3 linked regions of the Labrys monachus genome follow. The protein of the gene in region 1 interacts with the protein of each later gene in a pairwise test. Links are inferred from orthologs where the notes say so. Each region holds a gene or a part of one and is shown in the gene's direction. Other genes may lie near its edges.

Region 1 (3,779 bases):
TCGCGCCACGCGCCGGAACTTTCGGTGCCGTCGCCGACCTTCGTCCAGGCGAGCCGCAATCCGCTCGCGGCGTCGGCCGAGGAGGCGTCGGCCAATCCGCGGGCGCGCTCGGCAAAATTGCGCTTCGGCACGCGGACCGCCGCGCCGGCGCGCGATACCGGCACCGGCTTCCTCGGCCTGCCCGACATCCATGTTCAATCCGGGAGGGGCCGATGACGCGCATCCTCAATCTGGTCCTGATCTGCCTCCTGGTGGCATCGGCGATCGGCGTCTATTCGATCAAATACGAGGCGACGCTGCAGGCTGAGAAGGTTGCCAAGCTGCGTCGCAGCATCGAGGCCGAGCAGCGGGCGATCGAAGGGCTGCGCGCCGAATGGGCCTATATGAGCCAGCCGCATCGGGTGGACGACCTCGCGCGCCGCCATCTCGACCTGGTGCCGATGAGGATCACCCAGGTGGTCGGCGCCGGCGACCTGCCGGAGAAGGTCCCGGTCGGCGACCAGATCGCCCAGAAGCTGCAGGTGCTCGGGCTCGGTGCGACGCCTGCCGCGCCGCAAGTGACGGGAGCGACGCAATGAGGCGGGGCGGCGCACTGGAAGAAGAGGTCGACGCGGTCGATGCCTCGGATGCTCCTGCCGCGGGAGACGCCCCGGCGGCCGAGCTCCATCCCGAAAAGGTCGACGAGGCGCCCGCGGCCAGGAAGCCGCCGGCGCGCAGGCGGCTCAGCAAGCTCCAGAAGAGCGCGAGCCGCATCGTGCTCATCGTGCTGGCCTTCGTCTGCATCTATGTCGCCATCCTGGCGCGGCTGACCCAGTTCGGCACCACGCCCGACCAGCAATATGACGCCCGGCGCTCGGCTGCCGACCAGCTCGCCGCGGCCCGTCCCGACATCATCGATCGCGCGGGGCGCGTGCTGGCGACCGACATCCAGGTGCCCTCGCTCTATGCTGAGCCCAAGAAGATCATCGATGTCGACGAGGCGACCGAACTGCTCACGGCGGTGATGCCGGATCTCAATGCGCGGGATCTGCGCGAGAAGCTTTCGTCCAGGAAGGGATTCATCTGGCTCAAGCGCGAGATCACGCCGGAACAGCAGGCTCAGATCTACAAGCTCGGCCTGCCGGGCATCGGCTTCCTGATGGAGAACAAGCGGGTCTATCCCAACGGCTCGACCCTGAGCCATGTGCTCGGCGGGGTGAACATCGACAATCAGGGCATCGCCGGGATCGAGAAATATATCGACAACAAGCGCGGCCTGAGCACGCTGCAGGCCCTCGGCTATGCCTCCAATGCGAGCGACATGAAGCCGATCCAGCTCTCCATCGATCTTCGTGCCCAGAACGTCCTGCACGATGAACTGACGCAGGGCATGGAGCATTTTCACGCCAGGGCAGGGGCCGGCGCGATCATGGACGTCAATACCGGCGAAGTGGTCTCGCTGGTGTCGCTGCCCGACTTCGACCCCAACAATCCCGCCGATGCCCTCGATCCCAACAAGATCAACCGCATCAATGTCGGCGTGTTCGAGATGGGATCCACCTTCAAGGCGCTGACGCTGGCGATGGCGATCGAGTCGGGCCGGTTCACCACCAATTCGATGCTCGATGCCCGCACCAGCCTGCATTACGGCCGTTTCACCATCACCGACTATCACGCCCAGCATCGCATGCTGAGCCTGCCGGAGGTCTTCACCTATTCCTCGAACATCGGTTCGGCCCGCATGGCCCTGGCGCTCGGGGTGCCGGCACACAAGGCGTTCCTGAAGATGATGGGCCAGGAGACGCGCCTGGTCACCGAACTGCCCGAAAGCGCCATGCCGCTCGTTCCCGCTCGCTGGACCGACATCAACACGGTGACGATCGCCTTCGGCCACGGCATCGCCGTGGCGCCGCTCCAGGCGATGATGGCCGTCGGCGCCATGATGAACGGCGGCCACCTCATCAAGCCGACCTTCCTCGTCCGCAGCGCCGAGGAGGCCATGGCCACGGCCAAGACGGTGCTCAAGCCGCATACCTCGGACGTGATGCGCTACATCCTGCGGCTCAACGCGACCATCGGATCGGCCAAGAAGGCGGATATTCCGGGCCTGCAGGTCGGCGGCAAGACCGGCACGGCCGAGAAGAACTTCAACGGGCGCTATGTGCATGACCGCCTGTTCACCACCTTCATGGCGGTGTTTCCGTTCGACAAGCCGAAATATCTCATTCTCGTGGTCTATGACGAGCCGAAGGGGTTGCCCGAGACCTATGGCTACGCGACGGCTGCGTGGAATGCGGGCGTCACCACGGGCAAGGTGGTGGAGCGCGTGGCGCCGATCCTCGGCGTCGAGCCCCGTTTCCAGGAGATTCCGAACAACCCGCCGGCCCTCTACGCGCCCAAGGACCAGGATCATCCGCTGCCCTGGCTGAATCCGCAGCAGGGATGACGTCCGCCTCCGAATGCGCTAGCTGTGCCAACCATTTTCCGCCACCGGAGTGTTCGACGTGAGCCAGCCCCCTGCCAGCCTTCCGCTGTCGGCGTTGCTGCCCGGCGGCGACGAGACGCCGATCCGCGGCATCACGGCGGATTCGCGGCAGGTGAAGCCGGGCTACCTGTTCGTCGCCATTCCCGGCTCCAGGGGGGACGGCCTCGCCTATGTCCCCCAGGCCCTCGCCGCCGGGGCGGCGGCCATCGTGGCGGAGCGGGAGGTGGACCTGGACCGGCGGGCGGTCGCCGTCCGGGTCTCCGATGCGCGGCTGGCCCTGAGCCGTATCGCGAGCGTTTTCTATCCGCGCCAGCCCGCCACCATCGCAGCCGTCACCGGTACGAGCGGCAAGACGTCGGTAGCCGCCTTCGTGCGGCAGATCTGGACGAGGCTCGGCCACAGCGCGGCGTCGATCGGCACCGTCGGCGTGGTGGCCCCCTGGGGGGAGACCTATGGCTCGCTGACGACGCCCGATCCCGTCGAACTCCATCGCCTCGTCGACGACCTGGCCGGCAGGGGCATCACCCATCTCGCGCTGGAGGCGTCCTCGCACGGGCTCGACCAACACCGCCTCGACGGCTTGCGGCTCGCCGCCGGCGGGTTCACCAATCTGTCGCGCGACCATCTCGACTATCATGCGAGCCTCGAGGCCTATCGGGACGCCAAGCTGCGTCTGTTTCGCGACCTGCTGCCTCCCGGGGCCGGCGCCGTGGTCGAAGCCGACCATCCCGACGGCCGGTATTTCATCGAGGCGAGCCGCGACAAGGGCCTCGACCTACTGACGGTCGGCGAGGCCGGCGAGGGACTGCGCCTGGCCTCGGTGCGCATCGAGGGCTTCGCGCAGCATCTCGTCCTGAAGCATCGGGGCAGGTCCTATCCGGTGAGGCTGCCGCTCGCCGGCCGCTTCCAGGTCGAGAACGCGCTCGTCGCCGCAGGGCTCTGCCTGGTCACCGGCGCCGAGCCGGCCGGCGTGTTCGCCGCCCTGGAGCACCTGGAGGGCGCCAAGGGCCGGCTCGACCTCGTCGGCACGCCCGGGGGGGCGCTGGTGCTGGTGGACTATGCCCATAAGCCGGATGCGCTGGAAAAGGCGCTGGAGACGCTCCGGCCCTTCGCCAGGAGGCGCCTGGTGGTGGTCTTCGGCTGCGGGGGGGACCGCGACCCCGGCAAGCGCCCGATGATGGGCGCCATCGCGGCACGCCTGGCCGACACGGTGATCGTCACGGACGACAATCCGCGCAGCGAGGACCCCGCCTCGATCCGGGCCGCCATCCTGGCGCAGGCGCCGGGCGCGGTCGAGATCGCGGACCGGCGCGAG
Region 2 (10,671 bases), 770 kb from region 1 along the record:
GGGCATCACCTTGCCGCCGCGCCGCCAGCGGTCGAGCACAGCGATGCCGTCGAGCTTCGGCAGGCCGACATCGAGGATCACCGCGTCATAGGGCTCGGTGTCGCCGAGGAAATGCCCCTCTTCCCCGTCGAAGGCGCGGTCGACGGCGTAGCCGGCATCCTCGAGCGCCTTGACGATCTGCCGGTTGAGATCCTGGTCGTCCTCGACCACGAGAAGCCGCATCGAAACACCTATTTTACGCTGACGACTTCGCCCGTTCGGGCATCGATCGTAACCCTGACAACGCGGCCATCCGTCCTGAGAAATGTGACGACATAGCGGTAGTTGCCGGTCGATCCACACAAACTTCCGGCGATCATCTCACCCTTGGTCGCTCCCCGGGCAGCGCCGAGCGCGGACATCAGCGGCACGATCGTTCCGGCCTGCACGAGGGCGCGCGCCTGGCCGAGACCGACGCAGGCCGCTCCCGCCGCGGACGCGTCCATGCCCAGCGCCCCCGCCACCAGCAAAGCAGCCAACCGTCCCATCGTCGCCTTTCCGTAGCGGCTCGAGAAAACCACCTGCGCTTTCCACCGATCAAGATCGCCCCATCATCGGGCCAAGGCACTGAACCGGGCATGAACGGCGCCGGAAGCCTACCGCGGAACGCGGCCATCCGCCAGGAGACGGGCCTTGGGAGACGGGTCTTCGGCGGCAGGAGCGTCCGGGCGGGACCATCATACGGATTGACACGATCCCGTGAAACCACCAAAGCGGCGTGATGATGCTCTCGCGCAGCTTCCCCCTGGCCCTGCTCGCCTTCCTGCTCGCCTGCTGGCCCGCCCGGGCCATCGTCGGCGGCGCGCCCGCCGGCGACGACATGGCCCGGCATGTGGTGATGATCGTCAGCGATCGCGGCAGCTTCTGCTCCGCCAGCGTAATCGCGCCGGACCTGCTCCTCACCGCCGGGCATTGCGTGCGCAAGGGGGCCGATTACCGCCTGCTGACCTACGCGGCCGGCCGGCCGGTGCTGGCCCCGCTCGGACGGATCGCCATCCACCCGCAATTCGACGCCGCGGCCTATGACAGACGCCGCTTCACCATCGACATCGCCCTCGTCCGCCTGGAGGCCCCGCTCGACGGCTATGTCCCGCTGCCGCTGGCCGCGGAGGCGGGCGCGGCGGGCGAGCCCTACCGGATCGCCGGTTTCGGGCTGTCGTCCCCGGATGAAGGCAAGTCCGGCGGCGTCCTGCGCGAGGCGACGCTGCCCGGCGTGGCCCCGCTCTCGCGCATCCAGCTTCGCCTGCAGGAGGCCGAGGGCGTCGCCGGCTCCTGCCAGGGCGATTCGGGCGGTCCCGTCCTGCACCGGGGCCGGCTCGTCGGCGTCCTCGCCTCCGCGCTCGGTCCGAATCGCGGCAGGGGATGCGGCGGCCTGACCGGCGTCGCGCTGATAGGCACCGCCCTGCCCTGGATCCGCGAGACTGCCGCGGCCATGGGCATCTCCCTGCCGTAGCGACAGTTTTTTCGGCCCGACCTTGCCTGCGAGTTGGCTTTGCCGCCAAATGCTCTACACGTGAGCCATGATGAAGCTTCATGCCGCTCTCGCCGCAATGGCAACGATCCTCGCCCTCGTCCTGGCGTCGCCGGCCCTGGCGATCAAGGGAGGCCGCCTTTCGAGCGCCCCCGACGGCGTCAGGCGCCATGTCGTGCAGATCATCGGGCCGGGCGGCTCCAAATGCAGCGGCACGGTGGTCTCGCGCCGTCTCGTGCTGACCGCGGCCCACTGCTTTCTCGGCGGCCATGGCGACTATCGCATCCGCGCGCTGGATCCGCAGTTCCGCTTCCATTACGCCGAGGGCACGCAGGTCGCGATCCATCCCGATTTCGACGTCAACGCGCTCGGCACCAATGCTCCGATCAACGATGTCGCGCTCATCCGCGCCGACCACGATTTCCCCTCATGGCTGGTGCCGGTGCGGCTCGCTTCGCGCATCGGCAATGACGGCGCCTTCGTCGACGTGCTGGTAGCCGGCTTCGGCATGAGCCGCGACCGCGACCTCGGCACGGCCGGCAAGCTGCGCGAGCGCCATTTCGACATGCTCGACGAACTCGACCCGCGCTCGCACCTCTTCTTCCTGATCGACCACAAGGCGAGCAAGCGCCGGGCCCAGGACAACGGCATCTGCCGGGGCGATTCCGGCGGTCCCGTCTTCCAGCGCGACGGCCAGGGCTATGTGATGGTCGGCGTGATCTCGGCGGTGATGGGCGGCAGGGGCCGGGACTGCGGCGCGGTGACCGAGGTGACCGCCGTCTCCTCCTACCGCTACTTCATCGAGCACATGGCCGACGCGGCGGGGGCGCCGGTCCGGTTCCAGTAGGCAGAGGGCACGGCCCGCCGAGCGGCGGCCTGCGCTATTTCCGGCGTCCGGCCTTCGGCACGCGCACGGGCCAGCGCACCACGTGCTGCTCCCATTCGCCCTCGCCTACCTGCCTGTCATTGGCCTTCACCTTGCCGCGCACCGAGATCTGCGCGCTGTGCACGGTCGAGGGGTCTCCCGAGACGAGGGGATGCCACCAATACAGGTCTTCGCCGTCGGCGACGAGGCGATAGGCGCAGGTCGGCGGCAGCCAGTCGATCGTCCGCACGAGGTCCGGCGTCAGCGTGACGCAATCGGGGACGTGGCGCTTGCGGTTCTCATAGTCGGAGCACTGGCCGCTCTGGCATTCGAGCATGAAGCAGGCGACATCGGTGAAATAGGTGTTGCCGGTGTCCTCCTCTTCGAGCTTGACGAGGCAGCAGCGCCCGCAGCCGTCGCACAGGCTCTCCCATTCGTCGGCTGAAAGCGCTTCGAGGGCCTTCGCCTTCCAGAACGGGAGGGGGCTGTCACTGTCGGATCCGTCGGTCATGGCCGATGGGCATAGCGGAATTGTTCCCCATCGCCAAATCCCTCGCGATCATAGACCTTGTCGCCGGCGACATAGGTCGCCCGCACCACGCGGTCGTCGCCGATGGTCATGAGCGCGAAGAGCTTGTCGTGAACGGTCCGGGCGGCGGCGAGGCGGAACGCGACGAGCGGCGTCGCCTTGAGGTCGAGCACGGCGATGTCCGCCTCCCGCCCCGGCTCGAGCGTGCCGATCCTGTCTTCGAGGCGCAGGGCCTCGGCGCCGCCGCGGGTCGCCAAATAGAAGCCCTGCAGCCCCGTCAGCCGCGTGCCGTTCATCGCCGAGACCTTGTAGGCTTCGTTCAGCGTCTGCAGCTGCGACAGGCTGGTGCCGCCTCCGACATCGGTCCCGAGCCCGGTTCGGACCGGCCGTTCGGCCTGCTTGGCGTCGAAGACGCGAAAAAGGCCGGAGCCGAGAAAGAGGTTGGACGTCGGGCAATGCGCCAGGGCCGAACCGGTGCGGTGGCACAGGCAGAAATCATCCTCGTCGAAATGGACGGCGTGGGCGAAGATGGCCCGGGGGCCGGTCAGCCCCGCATGGTCGTAGACGTCGAGATAGGATTTGCGCTCGGGAAACAGCGCTTCGACCCAGGCGATCTCGTCCCGGTTCTCGGCGATGTGGGTCTGCATGTGGACGCCGGGATATTCGCGCCACAGCCTGCCGGCGGCGGCGAGCTGCGCGTCGCTGGAGGTCGGCGCGAAGCGCGGCGTCACCGCGTAGAGCTGGCGTCCCCTGCCGTGCCAGCGCTCGATCAGTGCCTTCGATTCGGCATAGCCGCTTTCCGGCGTGTCCCGCAGCCCCTCGGGGGCGTGTCGGTCCATCAGCACCTTGCCGGCGATCATGCGGGTGTTGAACCGTTCCGATTCCGCGAAGAAGGCTTCGACCGATTGCGGGTGGACGGTGCAGAACACGCTCGCGGTCGTCGTCCCCGCACGCAGCAATTCGCGCAGGAAGAGCCGGGCGACCCTGCGCGAATAGGCCTCGTCGGCGAATTTCATCTCGGCCGGAAAGGTGTAGCGGTCGAGCCATTCCAGCAATTGCGTGCCGAAGGCGCCGATCACCTCCATCTGCGGGAAATGCACATGCGTATCGACGAAGCCGGCGCAGATGATGGCGTCCGGGTAATGGTCGACAGGCATGCCGGCGGGCAGCCGTGCCGGATCATAATCCTCGACGGAGACGATCCGCCCCGCCTCGATCACCACAAGCGCATCGTCGCGATAGGCCAGCGCCGCCTCGGGTTCCACGAGGAAGGGGTCATCGACGAAACTGATGGCGGCGCCCCTGATCGCGCGGACCGACATGCCAAACTCCCTGCGCCTGTGGTGATGCCTGCTCTCCGGCAGCAGGCCCTTGCGGGGACAACAGCAAATTGGCCGCACCGGTGCAATGCCCGGCCCGAGGACCCTCTCGGCCGCGCAGCAATCGTAAAGGATAGCACCGGCTTCCCGGACAGCCGCGAGGCCGACCCTTTCGGGACGGCGCGATGAAGGCTACACTGCCGGCCAAGACGCCTCCTGCCGAAGCTCTCCCGTGCCCGACCACGAGCCCAGATCCCCCTTCCGCGAGCGGCTGAGCCGACAGGCCCTGAGGCTGGATTCATGGCTCGACAACGCCGTCTTCGTCACGCTGAGGTCGCTGCGCCGGTCGTCCGAATGGGTCTCGGACTTCTCCAACCGCTTCCATGTCACCGGATGGCGGCGGCTGCTGGTCGAGGTCGGCTGCGAGAGCCTGACCCTCGGCGTCGCCATCCTGTTCGCGGCGCTGATCCTCGCCATGCCGGCGATGACGGAGACCGGCAAGGACTGGCTGCGGCGTGCCGACATCGCCGTCACCTTCGAGGACCGCTACGGCACCGTCATCGGCCAGCGCGGCATCCGCAGCAATGACAGCGTCGAGCTCGCCGACATGCCCGACTACGTCGTCAAGGCGGTGCTGGCGACCGAGGACCGCCGCTTCTATGACCATTTCGGCATCGACGTCATCGGCACCTTCCGGGCGCTGACGGTCAACAGCCAGGCCAACGGCGTGGTGCAGGGCGGCTCCTCCATCACCCAGCAGCTCGCCAAGAACCTGTTCCTGTCCAACCAGCGCACCGTGGAGCGCAAGATCCGCGAGGCCTATCTCGCACTGTGGCTCGAAGGGCACCTGACCAAGGACGAGATCCTCAAGCTCTATCTCGACCGCGCCTATATGGGCGGCGGCGCCTTCGGCATCGAGGCGGCCTCGCAGTATTATTTCGGCAAATCGGTCCGCGACGTCTCGCTGGCCGAGGCGGCGATGCTCGCCGGCCTGTTCAAGGCGCCGACCAAATATGCGCCGACCAACAATCTGGCGGCCGCGCGCGGGCGGGCGAATCAGGTGCTGAGCAACCTGGTCGATGCCGGCTTCATGACCGAGGGGCAGGTCTCCGGCGCCCGGCGCAACCCCGCCACGCCCGTCGACCGGGCCCGGGAGAAAGCGCCGGACTATTATCTCGACTGGGCCTATGGCGAGATCGCCGACATGGCCGACGACGGCGACCTCGGCGACCAATCCGTGTTTGTGGTGCGCACCGCGCTGGATCCCGCTGTCCAGAGCGCCGCCGAGAACACGCTCGAATCGGTGCTGCGCCAATATGGCCAGGACTATGAAGCCCATCAGGGCGCCATCGTCATCATGGATCCGGAGGGCTCGGTGCGCGCCATGGTCGGCGGGCGCGACTACAGCCAGAGCCAGTTCAACCGTGCCACCGATGCACAGCGCCAGCCCGGCTCCTCCTTCAAGCCCTTCGTCTACACCACCGCCCTCATGAACGGCTTCACGCCGCAGTCGGTCGTGGTGGATTCGCCCGTCTGCATCAAGAACTGGTGCCCGCAGAACTTCGAGCGCCGGTTCGAAGGGCCGGTGACGCTGACGCAGGCGCTCACCCATTCGATCAACGTCATTCCCGTCAAGCTGTCGCTGGCCCTCAGCAAGAATGCGGTCGACGGCCGCCGCATGATCATCGACACGGCGCATATGATGGGCATCGAATCGGAGCTCAAGGAGTCCTGGGCGCTGCCGATCGGGGTGGAGGCGGTCAACCTGCTCGAGATGACCGGCGCCTATGGCGTCTTCGCCTCCGGCGGGCACAAGGCGCGCCCCCACGCGGCGATGGAGATCCGCAATGCCAAGGGGGGCCTCCTCTATGCGTTCGATGCGGCGCGGGAGAACCCGGTCGTCATCGCCCCCCCCATCGTCGAAGAAATGAACGGCATGCTGAACAGCGTGGTTGAGAACGGCACGGGGCGGCGGGCGCAGCTGCCTGGCATCAAGGTGGCGGGCAAGACCGGCACCACCAATGCCTACCGCGACGCCTGGTTCATCGGCTTCACCGGCAATTTCGTCGGCGGCGTCTGGTTCGGCAACGACAATTTCCAGCCCAGCAACAAGATGACGGGCGGCTCCCTGCCGGCGATGACCTGGCAGCAGGTGATGAGCGTGGCGCATCAGGGCGTCGAGCTGCGCTCCATTCCCGGCGTCGCGCCCTTTCCTGCCGACCAGCAGCCGAAGGCGGCCGGCGGCACGGCGGATGGCGGCGCTTCCGCCGCCGGCGCGCCGTTCGCGTCGATGCTGCTGCCGCGCAACGCCGTCGCCGTGCTGCACGACATAGGCTCGCTCGTCGATGCCGCCCGCGCCGCGGCACCGCGCCAGGCGGCGCTGCCGCGGCGGTCGGTGGCGGAATGATATCTCTGCGCGACCTCGCGGGGCTGGTCTGGGCATTGATCGTGGCGGCAGCCCTCGGCCTCGGCCTCACCTGGTGGACGACCAGCGAGCGTTTCCGGCCGGGATCGCTGCGCATCGGATCCTGGACGGCGTGGCCCCTGCCCGACCCGCAGGACGCCGACCGCTACATCCGAGCGCGCATCGCCCGCTCCGGCGACCTGCCGCTCGGTCCGGGCGAGGGCCTGGCCTTCACGGCGCTCGCCGATTCGGACGGCGTTCCCCTCGACGGTCGCTGCCGCTACCGCATCGTCCCCATCCTGCCGCCGGCGCGGTGGTGGACGCTCGCCATCTATGACGGTGCCGGCCGGACGATCGCCAATCCGAGCGCGCGCCACGGCTTCATCAGCTCCGCCGTGCTGCGCGGACCGGGAGGCGTGGCGGCGGTGACCGTCGCGCCGGACGTCCAGCCGGGCAATTGGCTGCCGAGCGCTCCCGGGCCGTTCCGCCTCGTTCTGCGCCTCTATGACAGCCCGATCTCCGGCGGATGGGCCCTGAGCGAGCGGAGCGAACGCGTCAATGTCAGCATGCCCGAGATCCGCCGGGACGAGTGCCTTTCATGATGCGCTGGCTGTTGTGGAGCGTGGCGGGCCTCCTCATGGGGCTGGCGGTACACCTGATCACCATCATCGTCCTGCCGGGGCTCGGCGCGCGTTCCGGCTTCCAGCGCGCGGCGGCGGTGGCCCCGCTCGGCCGCTTCGTGGTGCTGACGGCCGACAAGACGCCCCTGCCCTATCCGGATCCGGGCGTCGTCACCGCGCTTTGCCGCTATGATCTCGCCGCCGGCGCCGTCCGCCTGCACGTGCCGGGCGGGATGAGCTTCGTCTCCGTCTCGCTCTACACTCCGGACGGCCTGGCCTATTATTCCCTGACCGACCGGGCGGCGGCGGGCGATGCGATCGACCTCACGCTGTTCACCCCGGCCCTGCTCGCCGAGACGCGGTCGCGCGAAGGTGCCGACACGCCCGGCTCCCTCAGGGTGGAAGCCCCGCAGGGCAACGGCATGGTCTCGCTGAGGGCCCTCGTCACCGAACCGGGCCGGCTGCCGGAGGTCGAGCGCCAGCTCGAGACGGCGACCTGCGCGACGGCGGCGGGCGGCTGAACCGCCGATGCGCGCAAACGCCCGCCGATCGCCCGGCACGATCTGCTTGGCGGGAGGATAGGCCGTCGCTCACGCCGGCATGCCCGGTTCGAACGCGACGAGCTCGGCGACGATCGTACCCCGGCTGAATTGCACATCCCATGCGACAGGGCCCTTCAGCGCTGCGATCCGGGCCTTGATGCTTACCGGCCCGTCATCCACAGGCGCCATCACGCGCGATTCAACGAGCATCTCCCGGGAGGCGTCGTCCGAAATTGCCGTGCAGCGGAGCTGCAGCTTGAGCGGAGCACGCGACAGATAGGGAAGAATTGCAGCGCCGACGAAATCGCCCCAGGTGACCGGAGGCGGGGAGTATCGATCGTTCCAGGTCAATCCCGGGGTTGCGCAGTACGGAATGATCGGCAGGCCCATCGACCACAGCAGCAGCAGAAGGCCGGGACGGCCCTCGATCTCGTGCACGCGCAGGCCGTCGACATCGGCACGCATCACCAGCCGGCCGCCTCGTCCGTCGGTTACGCAGTGATTTCCGGCCGGATCCAGCGTCGTCGACAGATATTCGCTGGGAGAAAATCGTGCAAAACGCGCCGGAATACGGCCGGTGGACGTGACGCGCCAAAGCGCCACGCCCGGGGCGAGGCCGGAAGCGAGGCTAAAACCGGCGGGAACGCGCAATGCGGCGCGCACCCATTGTCCCGCCTCGGGAACGCCGCCCTGAATCCATATCGGAGAGGCATCCGGGCCGGTCGCCACCAGCAGGTAATTGGCCAGCTTGAACGGCAGTGTCGGCGCGCCGGCCAGCGGGCCGGCTTGCACATGCATATGGAGGTGAGGCGTGGGACTGCGGCCGGAATTCCCGACCGAGGCGAGTTCCTGGCCGACCGCGACGCGCTGTCCGGGACCAACGACGATCGATCCCCTGCCGAGATGGGCCAACATCAGCCAGAAGCCCTGATCCATGCGAATGACGACGTGATTGCCCCAATTCTGGCTGTAATTGCTGACGCCGATCGGGTTGTCGTCGATGCCGTCGCATATGAGCTCGACCACACCGGCGACGGGACAATAAACACGCGCCCCATATATTCCGTGGGGTGCGCCTCCATCGTGGGGGAACTCGAAGTCGAGGCCGTGCGACCATGCCCCGCGGTGGCTGAGCGGTCCGCCGAAGCTTTGACCGATCATGAGCGTCCCCGACAGCGGCACGGCGACGAGCGGTTCCGGCGCTCCGAATCGAGCCTCGGCCAGCATCGCCCGCTTCCATGCATATTCGGGCGGCAGATCCCGCCTCTGCGAGGTGACGACGGCATGCGGCACCGAACGGGCCGAGAGCGCGAGGATGGCGACCCAAATCGTTATCAGGGCCGGGAGGGGCTGAAACGCCCATCCGGTCCCCCCAAATCCGGTCTGCGTCACCAGCGTGAGAATGGAGGCACTCACGCCGGCAAGGGCGGAGATGAACAGGGTCGTCCATCCCGGCAGATAGATGACCGCACCCAACAGCATGCCGGCGATGAAGCCATTATGGGCCGATATCAGCCACATCCACTGAAAACCGAAGCCCGAGAGCAATTCGGCGGTCAGGACAGTGAAGATCCAGCCGACGATTCCGCTCAGCACCATCGTTCGAGACCACAGCATCATCGCCGCCAGCACGAGCAGCCCCGTGACCGGACGCGGCGAGAAAAGGATCATGCCCATGGAGCGTAGAAACGAGTCGAGCCAACCTGTCGCTCCGATGGGAAAAGGCCAAACGACATCGCTCAGCGACGCGGCCTGCGCCCAATAAGGCAGGATCGTGAGGAGGATGCCGAAGACGATGGCGAAGGCGGCGGAAAGCGGCGGCACCGGGGCGTGCACGAGCACCCGCGCCAGCGCCGCGGCCACCACCGCCGCCGCTCCGGAGGCAAGCAGGATGAACAGCACCGCCACGTGAAGCGGCTGCCCCATCGGCGCCACGAGCCACGCGGCAGCGATCCCTGCAAGGATGCCGTTCGCGCGCACCGCCCCCTGCAGCCCCGGGTCTGCGCTTCCGATGGACCGAAGAAAAGCCTCGGCCATCAAAAGACCGAGAAGCGCCCCGATGAGGTGAGCCGGCTCGACCGCGGCTGCCGCCAGCACGACGAGTCCCGCTCGGGGACTTCCGATCATCAGGATGCCGCCAAAGGCGCTGCCGAGTCTCTCGATCGGATGGTGCCGGCTCTCTTTTCGTTCGGTGACGAGGCGAGGCAAGCCCAGACGAGCGTTATGCCACCGCAACCGTACCCAATCGCGCATTACAGAGACGATTCGCGTCGAACCAGCCGTGTCGGAACCATCTCGCAACTTTCGACATCCACCAATTCTTCACGTTTGCGGATCACCTCGGCGCGGCCATCGACGCCGATCAGCACGACGGCGGGCCGGAAAGCGATGAACTGCATCGACTGGGTGACGTTGTAGGCACCCACCGGATGCAGGACGAGCCGATCTTCAACCTCGAGAGGAGGCAGATCCACCGACTCACGGATCACATCGATGTTCATGCACAGGCAGCCATATAATCTGACCGCGTTGGGCGGCAGATTGCTCGCACGGGCCGGCGTGACGCCGATGCGATACCAGGCGGCGGTATAGAGCAGGTTGATGCCGGCATCGACGACGTAGCCCCCGCGGGCATGTTCCCCGAGCACGAGGCTCGCTTTGGCATTGACCGCCGACAGATCCGTAGCGCCGGCGCGGTCCGCGCCCTTGACCGCGACGACGGACGTAATCAGCCAGCCCGCTTCGTCCACCAGATGGCGCCCGCTTTCCAGGCGCAACTGGGGCCGGCGCGCGCGCGGGAGCTTGTTGAGCACCCCGGCGATCGCTGCCGCGTAGGCCTCGATCGAGGGCACCGAATAGTCGGGCAGGCCATGCAGAACGCT
Region 3 (10,634 bases), 1.1 Mb from region 1 along the record:
CGTCCCCCGCCCGCCCATAGACAGGCACCTGAGATCGAGGCCATCGGCACGACGCCTCAGGCCGCCTGACACTCCCGAAGTCCGCTCCATGGCCGACCAGACCTTCGCCCGCTACGTCAATGAACGGCGCATCCTCACGCAGCTGCGCCTGCAGGGGGCGATGCCGCGCGCCGAACTCGCCCGCCGCCTGTCGCTGACGCCGGCCACGATCACCAACCTCGTCGACAACCTCATCGCCGGCGCCCTCGTCGTCGAGCAGCGCGCCGTGCGGGACGACGGCGCACGGCGCGACGTCGGCCGGCCCGGCGTCGCCATCGCGCTCAATCCGGGCGGGGGCTGCTTCCTCGGCGCCGAGATCGGCGTCGGCGTGGTGCGATTCGCGCTGGTCGACCTTGCCCTCGGCGTGGTGGACACGCACACCGCCGCTCTCGCCAGCACCGTGACCCCTGCTGCCGCCGCCGGGATCATCGCCGGCCATGTCCGCGATCTCGAACGGCGCGATCGCCTGGGGGCGGGCCTGCGCTCGGTCGGCATCACCGTGCCCGGCCTGGTGCGCGCGGACGGCTTCGTCGTGCATCTGCCCATCCTGGGCTGGAAGGAGCAGAACCTGAAGGCGCTGGCCGAGACGGCGCTGGGCCTGCCGGTCTTCGTCGAGAACAACGCCAATGCCGCCGCCTTCGGCGAGGTCTACACCCAGCCCGGACTGCAGGCCGACACCATCATCTACCTCAAGCTCGGGACCGGCTGCGGCGGCGCCGCCATCGTCAACGGCCGGCTGCTCCGGGGCGCCAGCGGCACCGGCAGCGAGTTCGGCCATATGCGCATCCACGGCGCCGGCATCCGCTGCTCCTGCGGGCAGCGGGGGTGCCTGGAAACCTTCGTCAACATCGCCGCGCTCGACCGGGCCTACAGGCCGGGCCAGGCCTTCGGCGTCGACGGCCTGTCCGCCCTGCCGGCGACGGTGGCCGCGGCTGCATCGGCGGGAGACCGCAGCGCCGGCGCGGCGATGGACGCGATCGCCGGCGATCTCGCCTTGGGCCTCGTCTCGCTGGTCAACATCTTCAACCCCAGCACGATCGTGCTCGGCGGCTCGATGCGGCCGGTGCTCGCCGCCCGGCTCGCCGCCATCGGCGACACGGTCGGCGCCGGCATCCTGCCCGGCATGCTCCGGCCGGCGATCCGCCTGTCGACGCTCGGCGCGATGGAATGCGCGGTCGGCGCCGCCACCATCGCCCATCACCAGGCGCTGGACGTCTCGAACATCGAGATCGGCACATAGCCGCGCGGAGGGCCGCCTTGCGCCGGCCTCACAGGCGGGCGCCGGCACGCCCCCTCACGACACGTCTTCTTCCACCCGCGTCTGGGCGATCTGCCCGATGCCGCCATTGAGGTGCCGGGCCGCCGCGTAGCCCAGCGTCGCCGAGGCGAGGCAGAGCAGCACGGACATGGCGACGTTGGCGAGCGCCCGCTCCGGCGCGCCCTGGCGCAGCAGGTCGAGCGTCTGCAGGCTGAAGGAGGAGAAGGTGGTGAAGCCGCCGCAGATGCCGACCATGAAGAAGAGCCGCCAGGTCTCCGGCAGCGGATGACGCCCGCTGATCACCGTCAGGGTGCCGAAGAAGGTGATGGCGAAGGAGCCGGCAATGTTGATGACGATGGTTCCCCACGGCATGGACTGGCTGTAGGGCGCCATCCACATGCCGACCCAGTAGCGGGCGACGGTGCCGAGCGCGCCGCCGAGCGCGATCCAGAATGTGGTCAACAGGGAGCCGGGCATGGAGCCTCCGAGGCATGGGAGCGAAAGGGTTTCCCGGAACGGCCGGTTGCCGGCCGGCGGTCCCAGGCTTGTCCGGGCGCTTCGGAGGGGGAGATCGATACGAACGCCCGCCGGCGCGAAGCACCTGGCAGGAGTCATCAGCCTTGCGGCGGTTTCGGGGAACTCCATCCCCATCAGGCCCGTCGTTTCTACAGCGGCCCGGCGGGAGGCGTCAATCGCCGCTGCCGGTCAAAGCCGGTAGAAGCGGGTCGCATTGCCGCGATAGAGCCTTTCGATCTCGTCCCGCGAGGCCCCCGCGCAGACGCGGTCGACGATGCCGACCCAGTGCGCATAGCGGATCGCGTGCTCGGAGACCGGCCAGTCGCCGCCGAACATCACGCGCTCGAAGCCGAAGCAGTCGATGGCGTGGCGGATATAGGGGCTGATCTGTTCCTCGGTCCAGGCGGCGTGGTCGGCCTCGGTCGCGACGCCCGAGATCTTGCATTCGACGTTGGGCTCCTGCGCCAGGGCCTTGAGGTCGCTCGCCCACGGCTCGAACAGATGGGCCTTGATGCCGGGCTTGGCGATATGGTCCATGACGAAGCGCACCTCCGGGCAGGCCCGGACGAGCGCGATCGCATCCTTCAGCTGCGGGTGGAAGATGCACAGGTCGAAGGACAGGCCGAAACGCGGGAGAAGCCTGACGCCTTCGACGAAGGAGGGCTGAAGGGCCCAGCCGGGCGAATCGACATATTTCTGCAGCAGCCAGCGTATGCCCCGGACATGCGGCAGGGCGGCGAGCGCCTCCAGGTCGCCCTCGACGGCGGCGCCCTTGTGGAGCGGAGCGCAGGCGACCATGCCCCTCAGGCGCTTGTCGCCGCCGATCTCGGCCTCGACCCAGCGCGCCTCGTCGACATGGCCGCCTTCGGCCGCGTCGACTTCGACGAAGACGACGCCGTCGACCTCGACGCCGGCCGTCAGGCGCTCGAACTCGGCAAGGCCGTGGGGCTTGTTGAGGAGCGGGTCGTGCCGCATCCAGTCGAAGCGGATGGCGGCGGGGTCATAGAGGTGGACATGGGCGTCGATGATGGGGAAATCGGGCATTTTCAGCTCCCTGTGGCGCGTTGCCGGCGCTTGGCGGTCCTACCGCTACGACGAGCGCGCGGCTGTTGAAAAGGGGGGAGCGCGCGAAGGGGCCGGGTCGCCCCCGAGGCCGGCGGCGACGGCCGCGGGCATGGCGCCCGCCGGCGGCAGGGAACCGGAGGACGGCGCATCCCGGCCGCATGGCCCGGACGGAACTCTTATAGTGGCGCCATACTGCATGAATATTTATCAAAATTTCCGCTACTTGCATAATAAACGTGCGGCGCCGGTCCGAGAAAGCAATTTTCCGACCTTCAATTTGCGTCTAAAATCTATTCTTGTCCCTGTTCCCGGAATTTCGGATCGAACGCTTGAGCATGAACATCGCGCCGCCCGACCATAGAGACGAGCTGCAATTTATATTGGACGACGTCTATCGGCGCGGGCTGGATCAACGCGACGGTGCGCTCGCCGATTATATTCCGGAGCTGGCGCGGGTCGAGCCGGAATCTTTCGGCATCGCGATCGCGACCGCCAAGGGCAAGGTGTACGCCGTCGGCGACGCGGAGGTGGCGTTCACGATCCAGTCGGTGTCGAAGGCGTTCGGCTACTGTCTCGCCATCGAGCAGATCGGCCGGGCCCAGGTGCTGCAGCGCGTCGGCGTCGAGCCGAGCGGCGATGCCTTCAACGCCATCGAGTTCGATCCCCATACGCGCCGCCCCTATAATCCGATGGTGAATGCGGGCGCCATCACGGTGGCCGGCATTCTCCACGACCGGTTCGGCGATGGCGCCTTCGATTTCATGATGGACCGCTTCTCGCGCGCCGCCGGGCGGCCGCTCGGCTTCGACGAGAAGGTCTACCGCTCCGAATCGGAGACCGGGCACAGGAACCGGGCGATCGCCCATCTGCTGCTAGCCGGCGGCATCATCTCGGAAGCGGTCGAGGCGATCGTCGATCTCTATTTCCGGCAGTGCTCGATCCTGGTGACAGCGGTCGACCTCGCCCGCATGGGCGCGACGCTCGCCAATATGGGCGAGAACCCGATGACCGGCGACCAGGTCTTCGAGCTGCAGGCCGTGCGGGATACCCAGGCCGTGATGTTCTCCTGCGGCATGTACGACTATTCCGGCAATTGGATCTACGACATCGGCATTCCCGCCAAGAGCGGCGTCGGCGGCGGCATCGTCGGCGTGGTCAACCGCCAGCTCGGCATCGGCACCTATTCGCCGCGCCTCGACCGCAAGGGCAATTCGGTGCGCGGGGTCGCCGCCGTCGCCGCGCTCTCGGACGAGCTCGGGCTGCACGCTTTCGACTGCACCAATGTGGGGTCGTCCCTGCTCGGCCGCTTCATCACCTGACCGGCGGGTCACTGCACGGATGCCGATCGGGACGAGCCGGGCAGGCTGGACGATGAGTTCCGCCGGGTTCTAGGCCACTTTCAGCACGAGGATCAGCGCGTAGCTGATGGCGCCGAGGCCCAGCAAGGAGAGGATCACCGTCGAGGTGACGCGCGGGCCGGCCTTGGCGACGGCGCGGATGTCGACTGTGAGGCCGAGGGCCGCCATCGAGAGGATGGTGAGGGTGTTGGCGGCGGAGGCGATCGGCTCCAGCGAGGCCTGCGGCAGCAGGCCGAAGGAGCGCAGCGCCATCATCACCAGGAAGCCGACGATGAACCAGGGCACGATCTGCCCGAGGGAGGGGCGGGCGCGCACGCTGCCGGCCGCCGCGTCGGCCGCATGCGCCAGCTTGCGCTGGCCCTCGCCGATGAGGGCGAGCACGAGGATGACCGGGCCGAGCATGAGCACGCGGGTGAGCTTGACGAGCGTGCCGATCTGCACGCTGAGGGCGGCGACCGGCGCGGTGGCGGCGAGGACCTGGGGCACGGCATAGACCGTGAGGCCGGCGAGCACGCCATATTGTCCCGCCGACAGGCCGAGCGCCGGCACCAGCAGCGGCAGGCCGATCACCGCGGCGACGCCGAGGACGGCGGTGAAGGCGATCGAGGCCGCCACGTCCTTGCCGTCGGCGCCGATCACCGGCGCGGCGGCGGCGATGGCGGAGTTGCCGCAGATCGAGTTGCCGCAGGCGACGAGGAGCGCCATGCGATAGGGCAGGCCGAGGCCGCGGCCGATGCCGAAGCTGAACAGGATCGAGGTCGCCACCACGCCGAAGATGCCGAGGATCAGGGCCGGGCCGGCATCGGCGATGGCCGCGGCGCTGACGGAGGCGCCGAGGAGGACGACGGCGACCTCCAGCAGCGTCTTGGCCCCGAAGGTGATGCCGTGGCTGAAGCGGGCCGCCGGGCTGGCGAAGGTGCGGATCAGCGCGCCGATGAGGATGGCGAGCACCAGCGCCTCCAGCCACGCCTTGCCGAAGATACGGGCCTCGACGAGCTGGGCCGCCATCGCCAGGGCGGTGACGACGATGCACAGGCCCAAGCCGGGGACGATGTCGCGAAGCCTGCCGCTCATGCCGCTCATACCACTCATGTCGCACCTTTCGATCCGCTCTGTTTTCGGCCGAAATCGCTGTTCAATCCATTTCGAAATATCGTAGGTTTCGTTCGATCCAATCGAACGGTTCCGGCATGACCCTCGAACAGCTGCGCATCTTCGTCACCGTCGCCGAGCATGAACACCTCACCCGGGCCGCCGGCATGCTGCATCTGACGCCCTCGGCCGTGAGTTCGGCGGTCCGGGTGCTGGAGGAGCGCTACGGTGCGACCTTGTTCCACCGCGTAGGCCGGCGCATCGAGCTGACCGATGCCGCCCGCGAGTTCCTTCCGGCGGCGCGCGCCACCCTGGCTTCGGCCAAGGCGGCGGAACTGGCGCTGTCGGAGCTCGGCGCCGGCCTGCGTGGCTCGCTCACGGTGCAGGCGAGCCAGACCATCGCGAGCTATTGGGTGGTGCCGTTCCTGGCGCGCTATCACGACGTCCATCCGGCCATCGACCTCAGGCTGGAGATCGGCAACACCCAGAGCGTGGCGCAGGCGGTGCTGGAGGGGGAGGCCGATATCGGCTTCATCGAGGGCGCCATCGACGAGCCGGCGCTGTCGTCGCGGGTGGTGGCGCATGACCGGCTGATCGTGGTGGTGGCGCCCGGCCATGCCTGGGCCGACGGCCGCGAGATCCGCGCCTACGACATCGCCACGGCGCGCTGGATCATGCGCGAGGCGGGCTCCGGCACGCGCTCCGCCTTCGAGAGCGCGCTCACGGCGCGCGGCGTCGACGCCGCCGCCCTCAACGTCGCGCTGGTGCTGCCCTCGAACGAGGCGGTGCGCTCGGCGGTGCGCGCCGGGCCCTACGCCACCGTGATGTCGGAGCTCGTCGCCGGGCCGGACCTGCAGGCGGGCCGCCTCGTCCGCGTCGGCTTCGACATGCCGCCGCGCGCCTTCCGCCTGCTGCGCCACAAGGAACGCTACCGCACGAAGGCCTCGATCATGCTTGAGATGGCGATCACGCAGGAGGGCGGGTGAGGCGCCGACCGGGAGACGGCATGTCCCGGGGGGCCGCGCCGCGTGCCTCCGGCCGGCCGTCGAGCGATGCCAGCAGCCGGTCGAGCTTGCCGATCGTCTGCTCCTCCTCGAGCGGCGTGTAGGCGACGAGCTTCATGTCGGGCTGCTCGGCGACGGCCAGGCTGGTATATTCGAACACCATGCGTCCGGCGCCCGGGTGGTCGATGCGCTTGTGGCCGCCGAAGGGCCGCAGCACCTCCTGCTTCGGCCACCAGGCGCGGAATTCCCGGCTCGCCGCCTTCAGGATGGCGATGAGCCGCTCGAAATCCGGATCGCCGGCATAGCGGACGCTGTCGGCCCGGAACATGGCGAGCGAGGCCGGCGCCAGCCCGTCCCAATCCACCATCCTCCGGCGGTGGTCCGGGTCGGCGAACACCATATGCATGATATTGCGTGCATCGCCGTCGAGCCGTTCATAGTCGCCGAACACGGCGACCGCCGCCCGGTTCCAGGCCAGGACGTCCCAGCGGCGGCCGAGCACATAGGCCGGCTGGCCCCGCATGCTGTCGAGCATGCGCAGGAGCGGCACCGGCACGATTTCCGGCCCGGAGCGGCGCGTTTCGGGCGGTGCCCGGTCATCGAGCAGGAACAGATGCCGTGTCTCGGTCGGGTCGAGCCGCAGCGCCTTGGCGAGCGCCGACAGCACCTCGCGCGACGGGCGCACGTCCCGCCCCTGTTCGAGCCATGTGTACCAGGTGGTGCCGACGCCCGCGAGCAGCGCCACCTCTTCGCGCCGCAGGCCCGGCGTGCGCCGCCGCAGCCCCGGCGGCAAGCCGACATCCTCCGGCGCCAGCCTTTCGCGGCGGCTGCGCAGGAACGCCGCAAAGGCGCGGCGGCGATTGTCGTGCGTGGCGGGCCGGGTGTCCATGATGCCGATGATAGTAGTGCCAGTACCAGGATAACGCCAGTTCTGTTTGCGCCTTTTCCGCCATGCGAGGGTCCGTTCCGCGACGACGGCGGCCGACAAAAACATCTTTGTCGGCCTCCCCGATCGCGCAATCCTGAAAGGACGTCACCATGTCACCACAGCACACCGTCATCGCCGGCGGCTCGTCCGGCATCGGCCTCGCCACTGCGGAAATGCTCCTCGATGCCGGCCACCGGGTCAGCGTCACCGGCCGCCGCGTCGAGCGGCTGCACGAGGCCGCGACGCGGCTCGGCGGCCGGGCGCAGGCCGTCGCCATGGATGCGGCGGACCCGGACGGCGTGAGGCGCGCCTTCGAGGGCATCGGTCCCTTCGATCATCTCGTGCTGGCGCTCGGGTCCGCCAAGGGAGCGGGGCCGTTCGCATCGGTCGACCTCGGCGAGGTGCGGCAGGGCTTCGCGGAGAAGGTCTTTCCGCATTTCGCCACGGCGCAGGCGGCGCTGCCCCTGCTTGCGGCGGGCGGCAGCATCACCTTCGTCGCCGCCGTCACCGCCCATGCGGCGATGCCGGGAACCGCCGGCATCGGCGCGGCCAATGCGGCCGTCGCGGCGCTGGTGCCGATCCTCGCCGCCGAGCTCAAGCCGGTCAGGGTCAATGGCGTGTCGCCCGGGGTGATCGACACGCCGTGGTGGGATTTCCTCGCCGCCGACGTCAAGGCATCCGTCTTCGCCGATTATGCCGCGAAGACGCCGGTCGGCCGGGTCGGCACAGCCGACGACGTCGCGCGGACCATCGCCTTCCTCATCGCCAACAGCTTCATGTCGGGCGCGGTGATCGTCTGCGACGGCGGCCTGCGGCTCGGCGGCTGAGCGCGCGCCGGCAGGCCTCGCCGGGCCGGTCCGGGCGGGGTCCGGCCGCCGTCAGTCGCCTTCGCCCGGGAAGCGGTACACCACGTCCGCGAAGCGATCGGTGGGGAAGACGTAGAATATCCTGAGGAGGGCGGCCGAATCGTTGCGCAGGGAATGTTCGGCATCGCCGGGGATGAAGGCGGCCGTGCCGGCGGAGATCCTCGTCTCCACGCCGTCGATCGTCAGGATGCCCGTCCCTTCGGCGACGAAGTAGATTTCGGCCTGCCGATGCCGGTGCGGCTCGAGGATGCCGCCGGCCGGGGAAAGCTCCATGATGCCGGCGCTCATGGCCGATGTCGGCGTCCTGTCGGCGCAGAACAGCGTGAACCAGGAGGCATTGCCCCGCGAGGCGTCGTCCCAGCCCTCCCGCTCGCGCTGGGCGGTCCCGGCAATGACGGCTTGCGATGTCACGTTCCCAGGCATTGGCGGGCTCCTCTTTGGCGGTGGCCTGCCTAGAAGCCCGTTTCGGGCCCGGAGTCCACGAAAATGCGCGGCGGGCGGCGCGTCCGGCACGCCGGAGGGCACACCCCGTGTATTCCCGCCCGCTTTGGGTTATGAGGGAAGAAATCCAGGGGCTCCGGCAAGGTGATGGCTGACGCGACGATGCCCGCACGAAGGCGTTTCAAAGCGAGCCTGATGCGGTTGCCGTGGCGGCGCATCTTGCTCGGCATCCTCCTCCTGTGCGCGATTCCCTTCGCGCTCACGCTCGTCTATGCGGTGGTGCCGCCGGTTTCCGTGCCGATGCTCGAGCGCTATGCCGCCGGCCAGCCGGTCGACCGGCGCTGGACGGCGCTGCAGGACATCGCGCCTGTCGCCCGCTTCTCGGTGATGGCGTCCGAAGACGGCCGCTTCTGCCGTCATTGGGGCGTCGATATCGACGCGATCTCGCTGGTGCTGGAGCAAAGCGGCGACGAAGGCCCCTCGCGCGGGGCCTCGACCATCGCCATGCAGACGGCCAAGAACCTCTATCTGTGGCCGCTGCCGACGCTCGTCCGCAAGGTCTTCGAAATTCCGCTGGCGCTGTGGATCAACCTCGTCTGGCAGAAGCGGCGCACGCTCGAAGTCTATCTCAACATCGCCGAATGGGGCGACGGCCTCTACGGCATCGAGGCCGCCTCGCAGCATTATTTCCGCAAGCCCGCCAGCCGCCTCAATCCGCGCGAGGCGGCGCTGCTGGCGGTGGCGCTGCCCAATCCGATCCGCCGGGACGCCGGCTCGCCCAGCCGGCGCCTGCGCAACCTCGCGGCCCTGATCGTCCACCGCGCCCGCAACTCGGCGGGCTATTTCGATTGCGTGAAGTGAGGAGCGGCCAACGTCCCCTGGCCCCCCGGAATTCGGCCGGACACGAGCACGGGCCGGGCCGTCGGGATCGTCCCTGCCCGTGCTTCTCCAGCCGGCCGCCGCCTCCGGTTCTGCAAGGAAAGTCCGCATGCCCGGGACGAGCCCGGCAAGACAAAGGCCGCGCTTTTCTTGACCAACCTCTTGGCCGAGTGCGTGAAGAGCCGGCCGCCGGAGGGCACTCCCGGCCGCCGGCCCGGATAAATAATGACTCCAGCCCCTTTCTTCCCCTGTCCTCTTCCTGTATAGGCTGCGCCTTCAATCGAAGATGTCATCGGCCTGCCGTGACCAGCACGGCATCCGCACGCCACGAAGAAGAAAACCATGGCTGTTCCGAAGCGAAAAACCTCCCGTATGAAGCGCGGCTTCCGTCGTTCCGCCGATGCGCTCAAGGCCCCGACCTATGTCGAGGACAAGGATTCGGGCGAATTGCGCCGTCCGCATCATGTCGATCTGAAGACCGGCATGTATCGCGGTCGCCAGATCCTCACGCAGAAGTCGGACGCCTGAGACCGGGCCCGGACCTTCGCGTGCCGCCTGATCCGGGCCGGCTCGACGCCGGCCCTTTTCATTGGGCGGAGCGGTTCACTCGAGAATCGTGACAAACGGGGCAAATGATCGCCGGGGGGCATGCGTTTTCCAATCCCTTTTCGCCATTTGCCTCATGTTGCGTCTGCAAAGTCTGTGTGTTAGGTGAGCGCACGCATTGCGGGGGTGGGGCTTGCCTCGGCCTTGCGGGCAGAAGAAATTCAACATATCCGTCAAGGAGTTGGTCGTTTGAGCGGTAGAATCCCGCTTGACCGGCGGATTTCCTCGGGACGGCTTCAGCAGAGAGACGCGCGGTGGCAGGGGTAGAACCGATCGTATCCGGCATGGCAGGCCGCTATGCCCTGGCCTTGTTCGAGCTCGCCAGCGAGTCCGACGCCATCGATGCCGTCATCGCCGATCTCGGCCGCTTCACCGGGCTCGTCGAGGAGAGTCCGGATCTCCAGCGCCTCGTCCGCAGCCCGGTGTTCTCCTCCGAGGAGCAGACCAGAGCGATCATCGCCATCCTCGACCGCGCCGGCATCGGCGGGCTCGCTGCCAATTTCCTCAAGCTCGCCGCCCATAACCGCCGCCTGTTCGCGGTGGGCGAGATGATTCGGGCCTTCAACGCCCTGGCCGCCAAGG

Evidence for each region.
Region 2: the proteins of J3R73_RS25210 (region 1) and J3R73_RS21670 interact in binary tests that used the Escherichia coli proteins (3 or more experiments, as listed by UniProt). The link is inferred for Labrys monachus from one-to-one orthologs.
Region 3: the proteins of J3R73_RS25210 (region 1) and J3R73_RS29995 interact in binary tests that used the Escherichia coli proteins (3 or more experiments, as listed by UniProt). The link is inferred for Labrys monachus from one-to-one orthologs.

Annotation. Positions count from the first base shown.
Region 1 is NZ_JAUSVK010000001.1:5,513,103-5,516,881, reverse strand. What follows is about bases 1-2,999. They hold J3R73_RS25210 (peptidoglycan D,D-transpeptidase FtsI family protein), read left to right. Parts: upstream 1-574; coding sequence 575-2,425; downstream 2,426-2,999. Other genes in these bases: J3R73_RS25205 (UDP-N-acetylmuramoyl-L-alanyl-D-glutamate--2,6-diaminopimelate ligase), read left to right, coding at 2,484-2,999; ftsL (cell division protein FtsL), read left to right, coding at 213-578; rsmH (16S rRNA (cytosine(1402)-N(4))-methyltransferase RsmH), read left to right, coding at 1-216. Outside these bases: more of J3R73_RS25205, read left to right, coding at 3,000-3,779. UniProt on the Escherichia coli protein: Essential cell division protein that catalyzes cross-linking of the peptidoglycan cell wall at the division septum. Required for localization of FtsN.
Region 2 is NZ_JAUSVK010000001.1:4,737,115-4,747,785, forward strand. The notes cover bases 4,097-7,042. They hold J3R73_RS21670 (transglycosylase domain-containing protein), read left to right. Parts: upstream 4,097-4,455; coding sequence 4,456-6,630; downstream 6,631-7,042. Other genes in these bases: guaD (guanine deaminase), read right to left, coding at 4,097-4,226; J3R73_RS21675 (DUF1214 domain-containing protein), read left to right, coding at 6,627-7,042. Outside these bases: J3R73_RS21640 (response regulator transcription factor), read right to left, coding at 1-222; J3R73_RS21645 (PepSY domain-containing protein), read right to left, coding at 231-560; J3R73_RS21650 (S1 family peptidase), read left to right, coding at 761-1,492; J3R73_RS21655 (S1 family peptidase), read left to right, coding at 1,560-2,357; J3R73_RS21660 (YcgN family cysteine cluster protein), read right to left, coding at 2,392-2,886; more of guaD, read right to left, coding at 2,883-4,096; more of J3R73_RS21675, read left to right, coding at 7,043-7,229; J3R73_RS21680 (DUF1254 domain-containing protein), read left to right, coding at 7,226-7,768; J3R73_RS21685 (urea transporter), read right to left, coding at 7,838-10,042; J3R73_RS21690 (alanine racemase), read right to left, coding at 10,042-10,671. UniProt on the Escherichia coli protein: Cell wall formation. Synthesis of cross-linked peptidoglycan from the lipid intermediates.
Region 3 is NZ_JAUSVK010000001.1:6,573,005-6,583,638, forward strand. Bases 7,699-10,607 are described here. They hold J3R73_RS29995 (transglycosylase domain-containing protein), read left to right. Parts: upstream 7,699-8,786; coding sequence 8,787-9,428; downstream 9,429-10,607. Other genes in these bases: J3R73_RS29985 (SDR family oxidoreductase), read left to right, coding at 7,699-8,087; J3R73_RS29990 (cupin domain-containing protein), read right to left, coding at 8,139-8,549; rpmF (50S ribosomal protein L32), read left to right, coding at 9,789-9,974; J3R73_RS30005 (F0F1 ATP synthase subunit delta), read left to right, coding at 10,307-10,607. Outside these bases: J3R73_RS29950 (ROK family transcriptional regulator), read left to right, coding at 89-1,279; fluoride efflux transporter CrcB, read right to left, coding at 1,334-1,774; J3R73_RS29960 (amidohydrolase family protein), read right to left, coding at 2,003-2,857; glsA (glutaminase A), read left to right, coding at 3,214-4,197; J3R73_RS29970 (YeiH family protein), read right to left, coding at 4,267-5,328; J3R73_RS29975 (LysR family transcriptional regulator), read left to right, coding at 5,427-6,314; J3R73_RS29980 (helix-turn-helix transcriptional regulator), read right to left, coding at 6,295-7,221; more of J3R73_RS29985, read left to right, coding at 7,371-7,698; more of J3R73_RS30005, read left to right, coding at 10,608-10,634. UniProt on the Escherichia coli protein: Peptidoglycan polymerase that catalyzes glycan chain elongation from lipid-linked precursors. May play a role in peptidoglycan assembly during cell division in collaboration with other cell division proteins.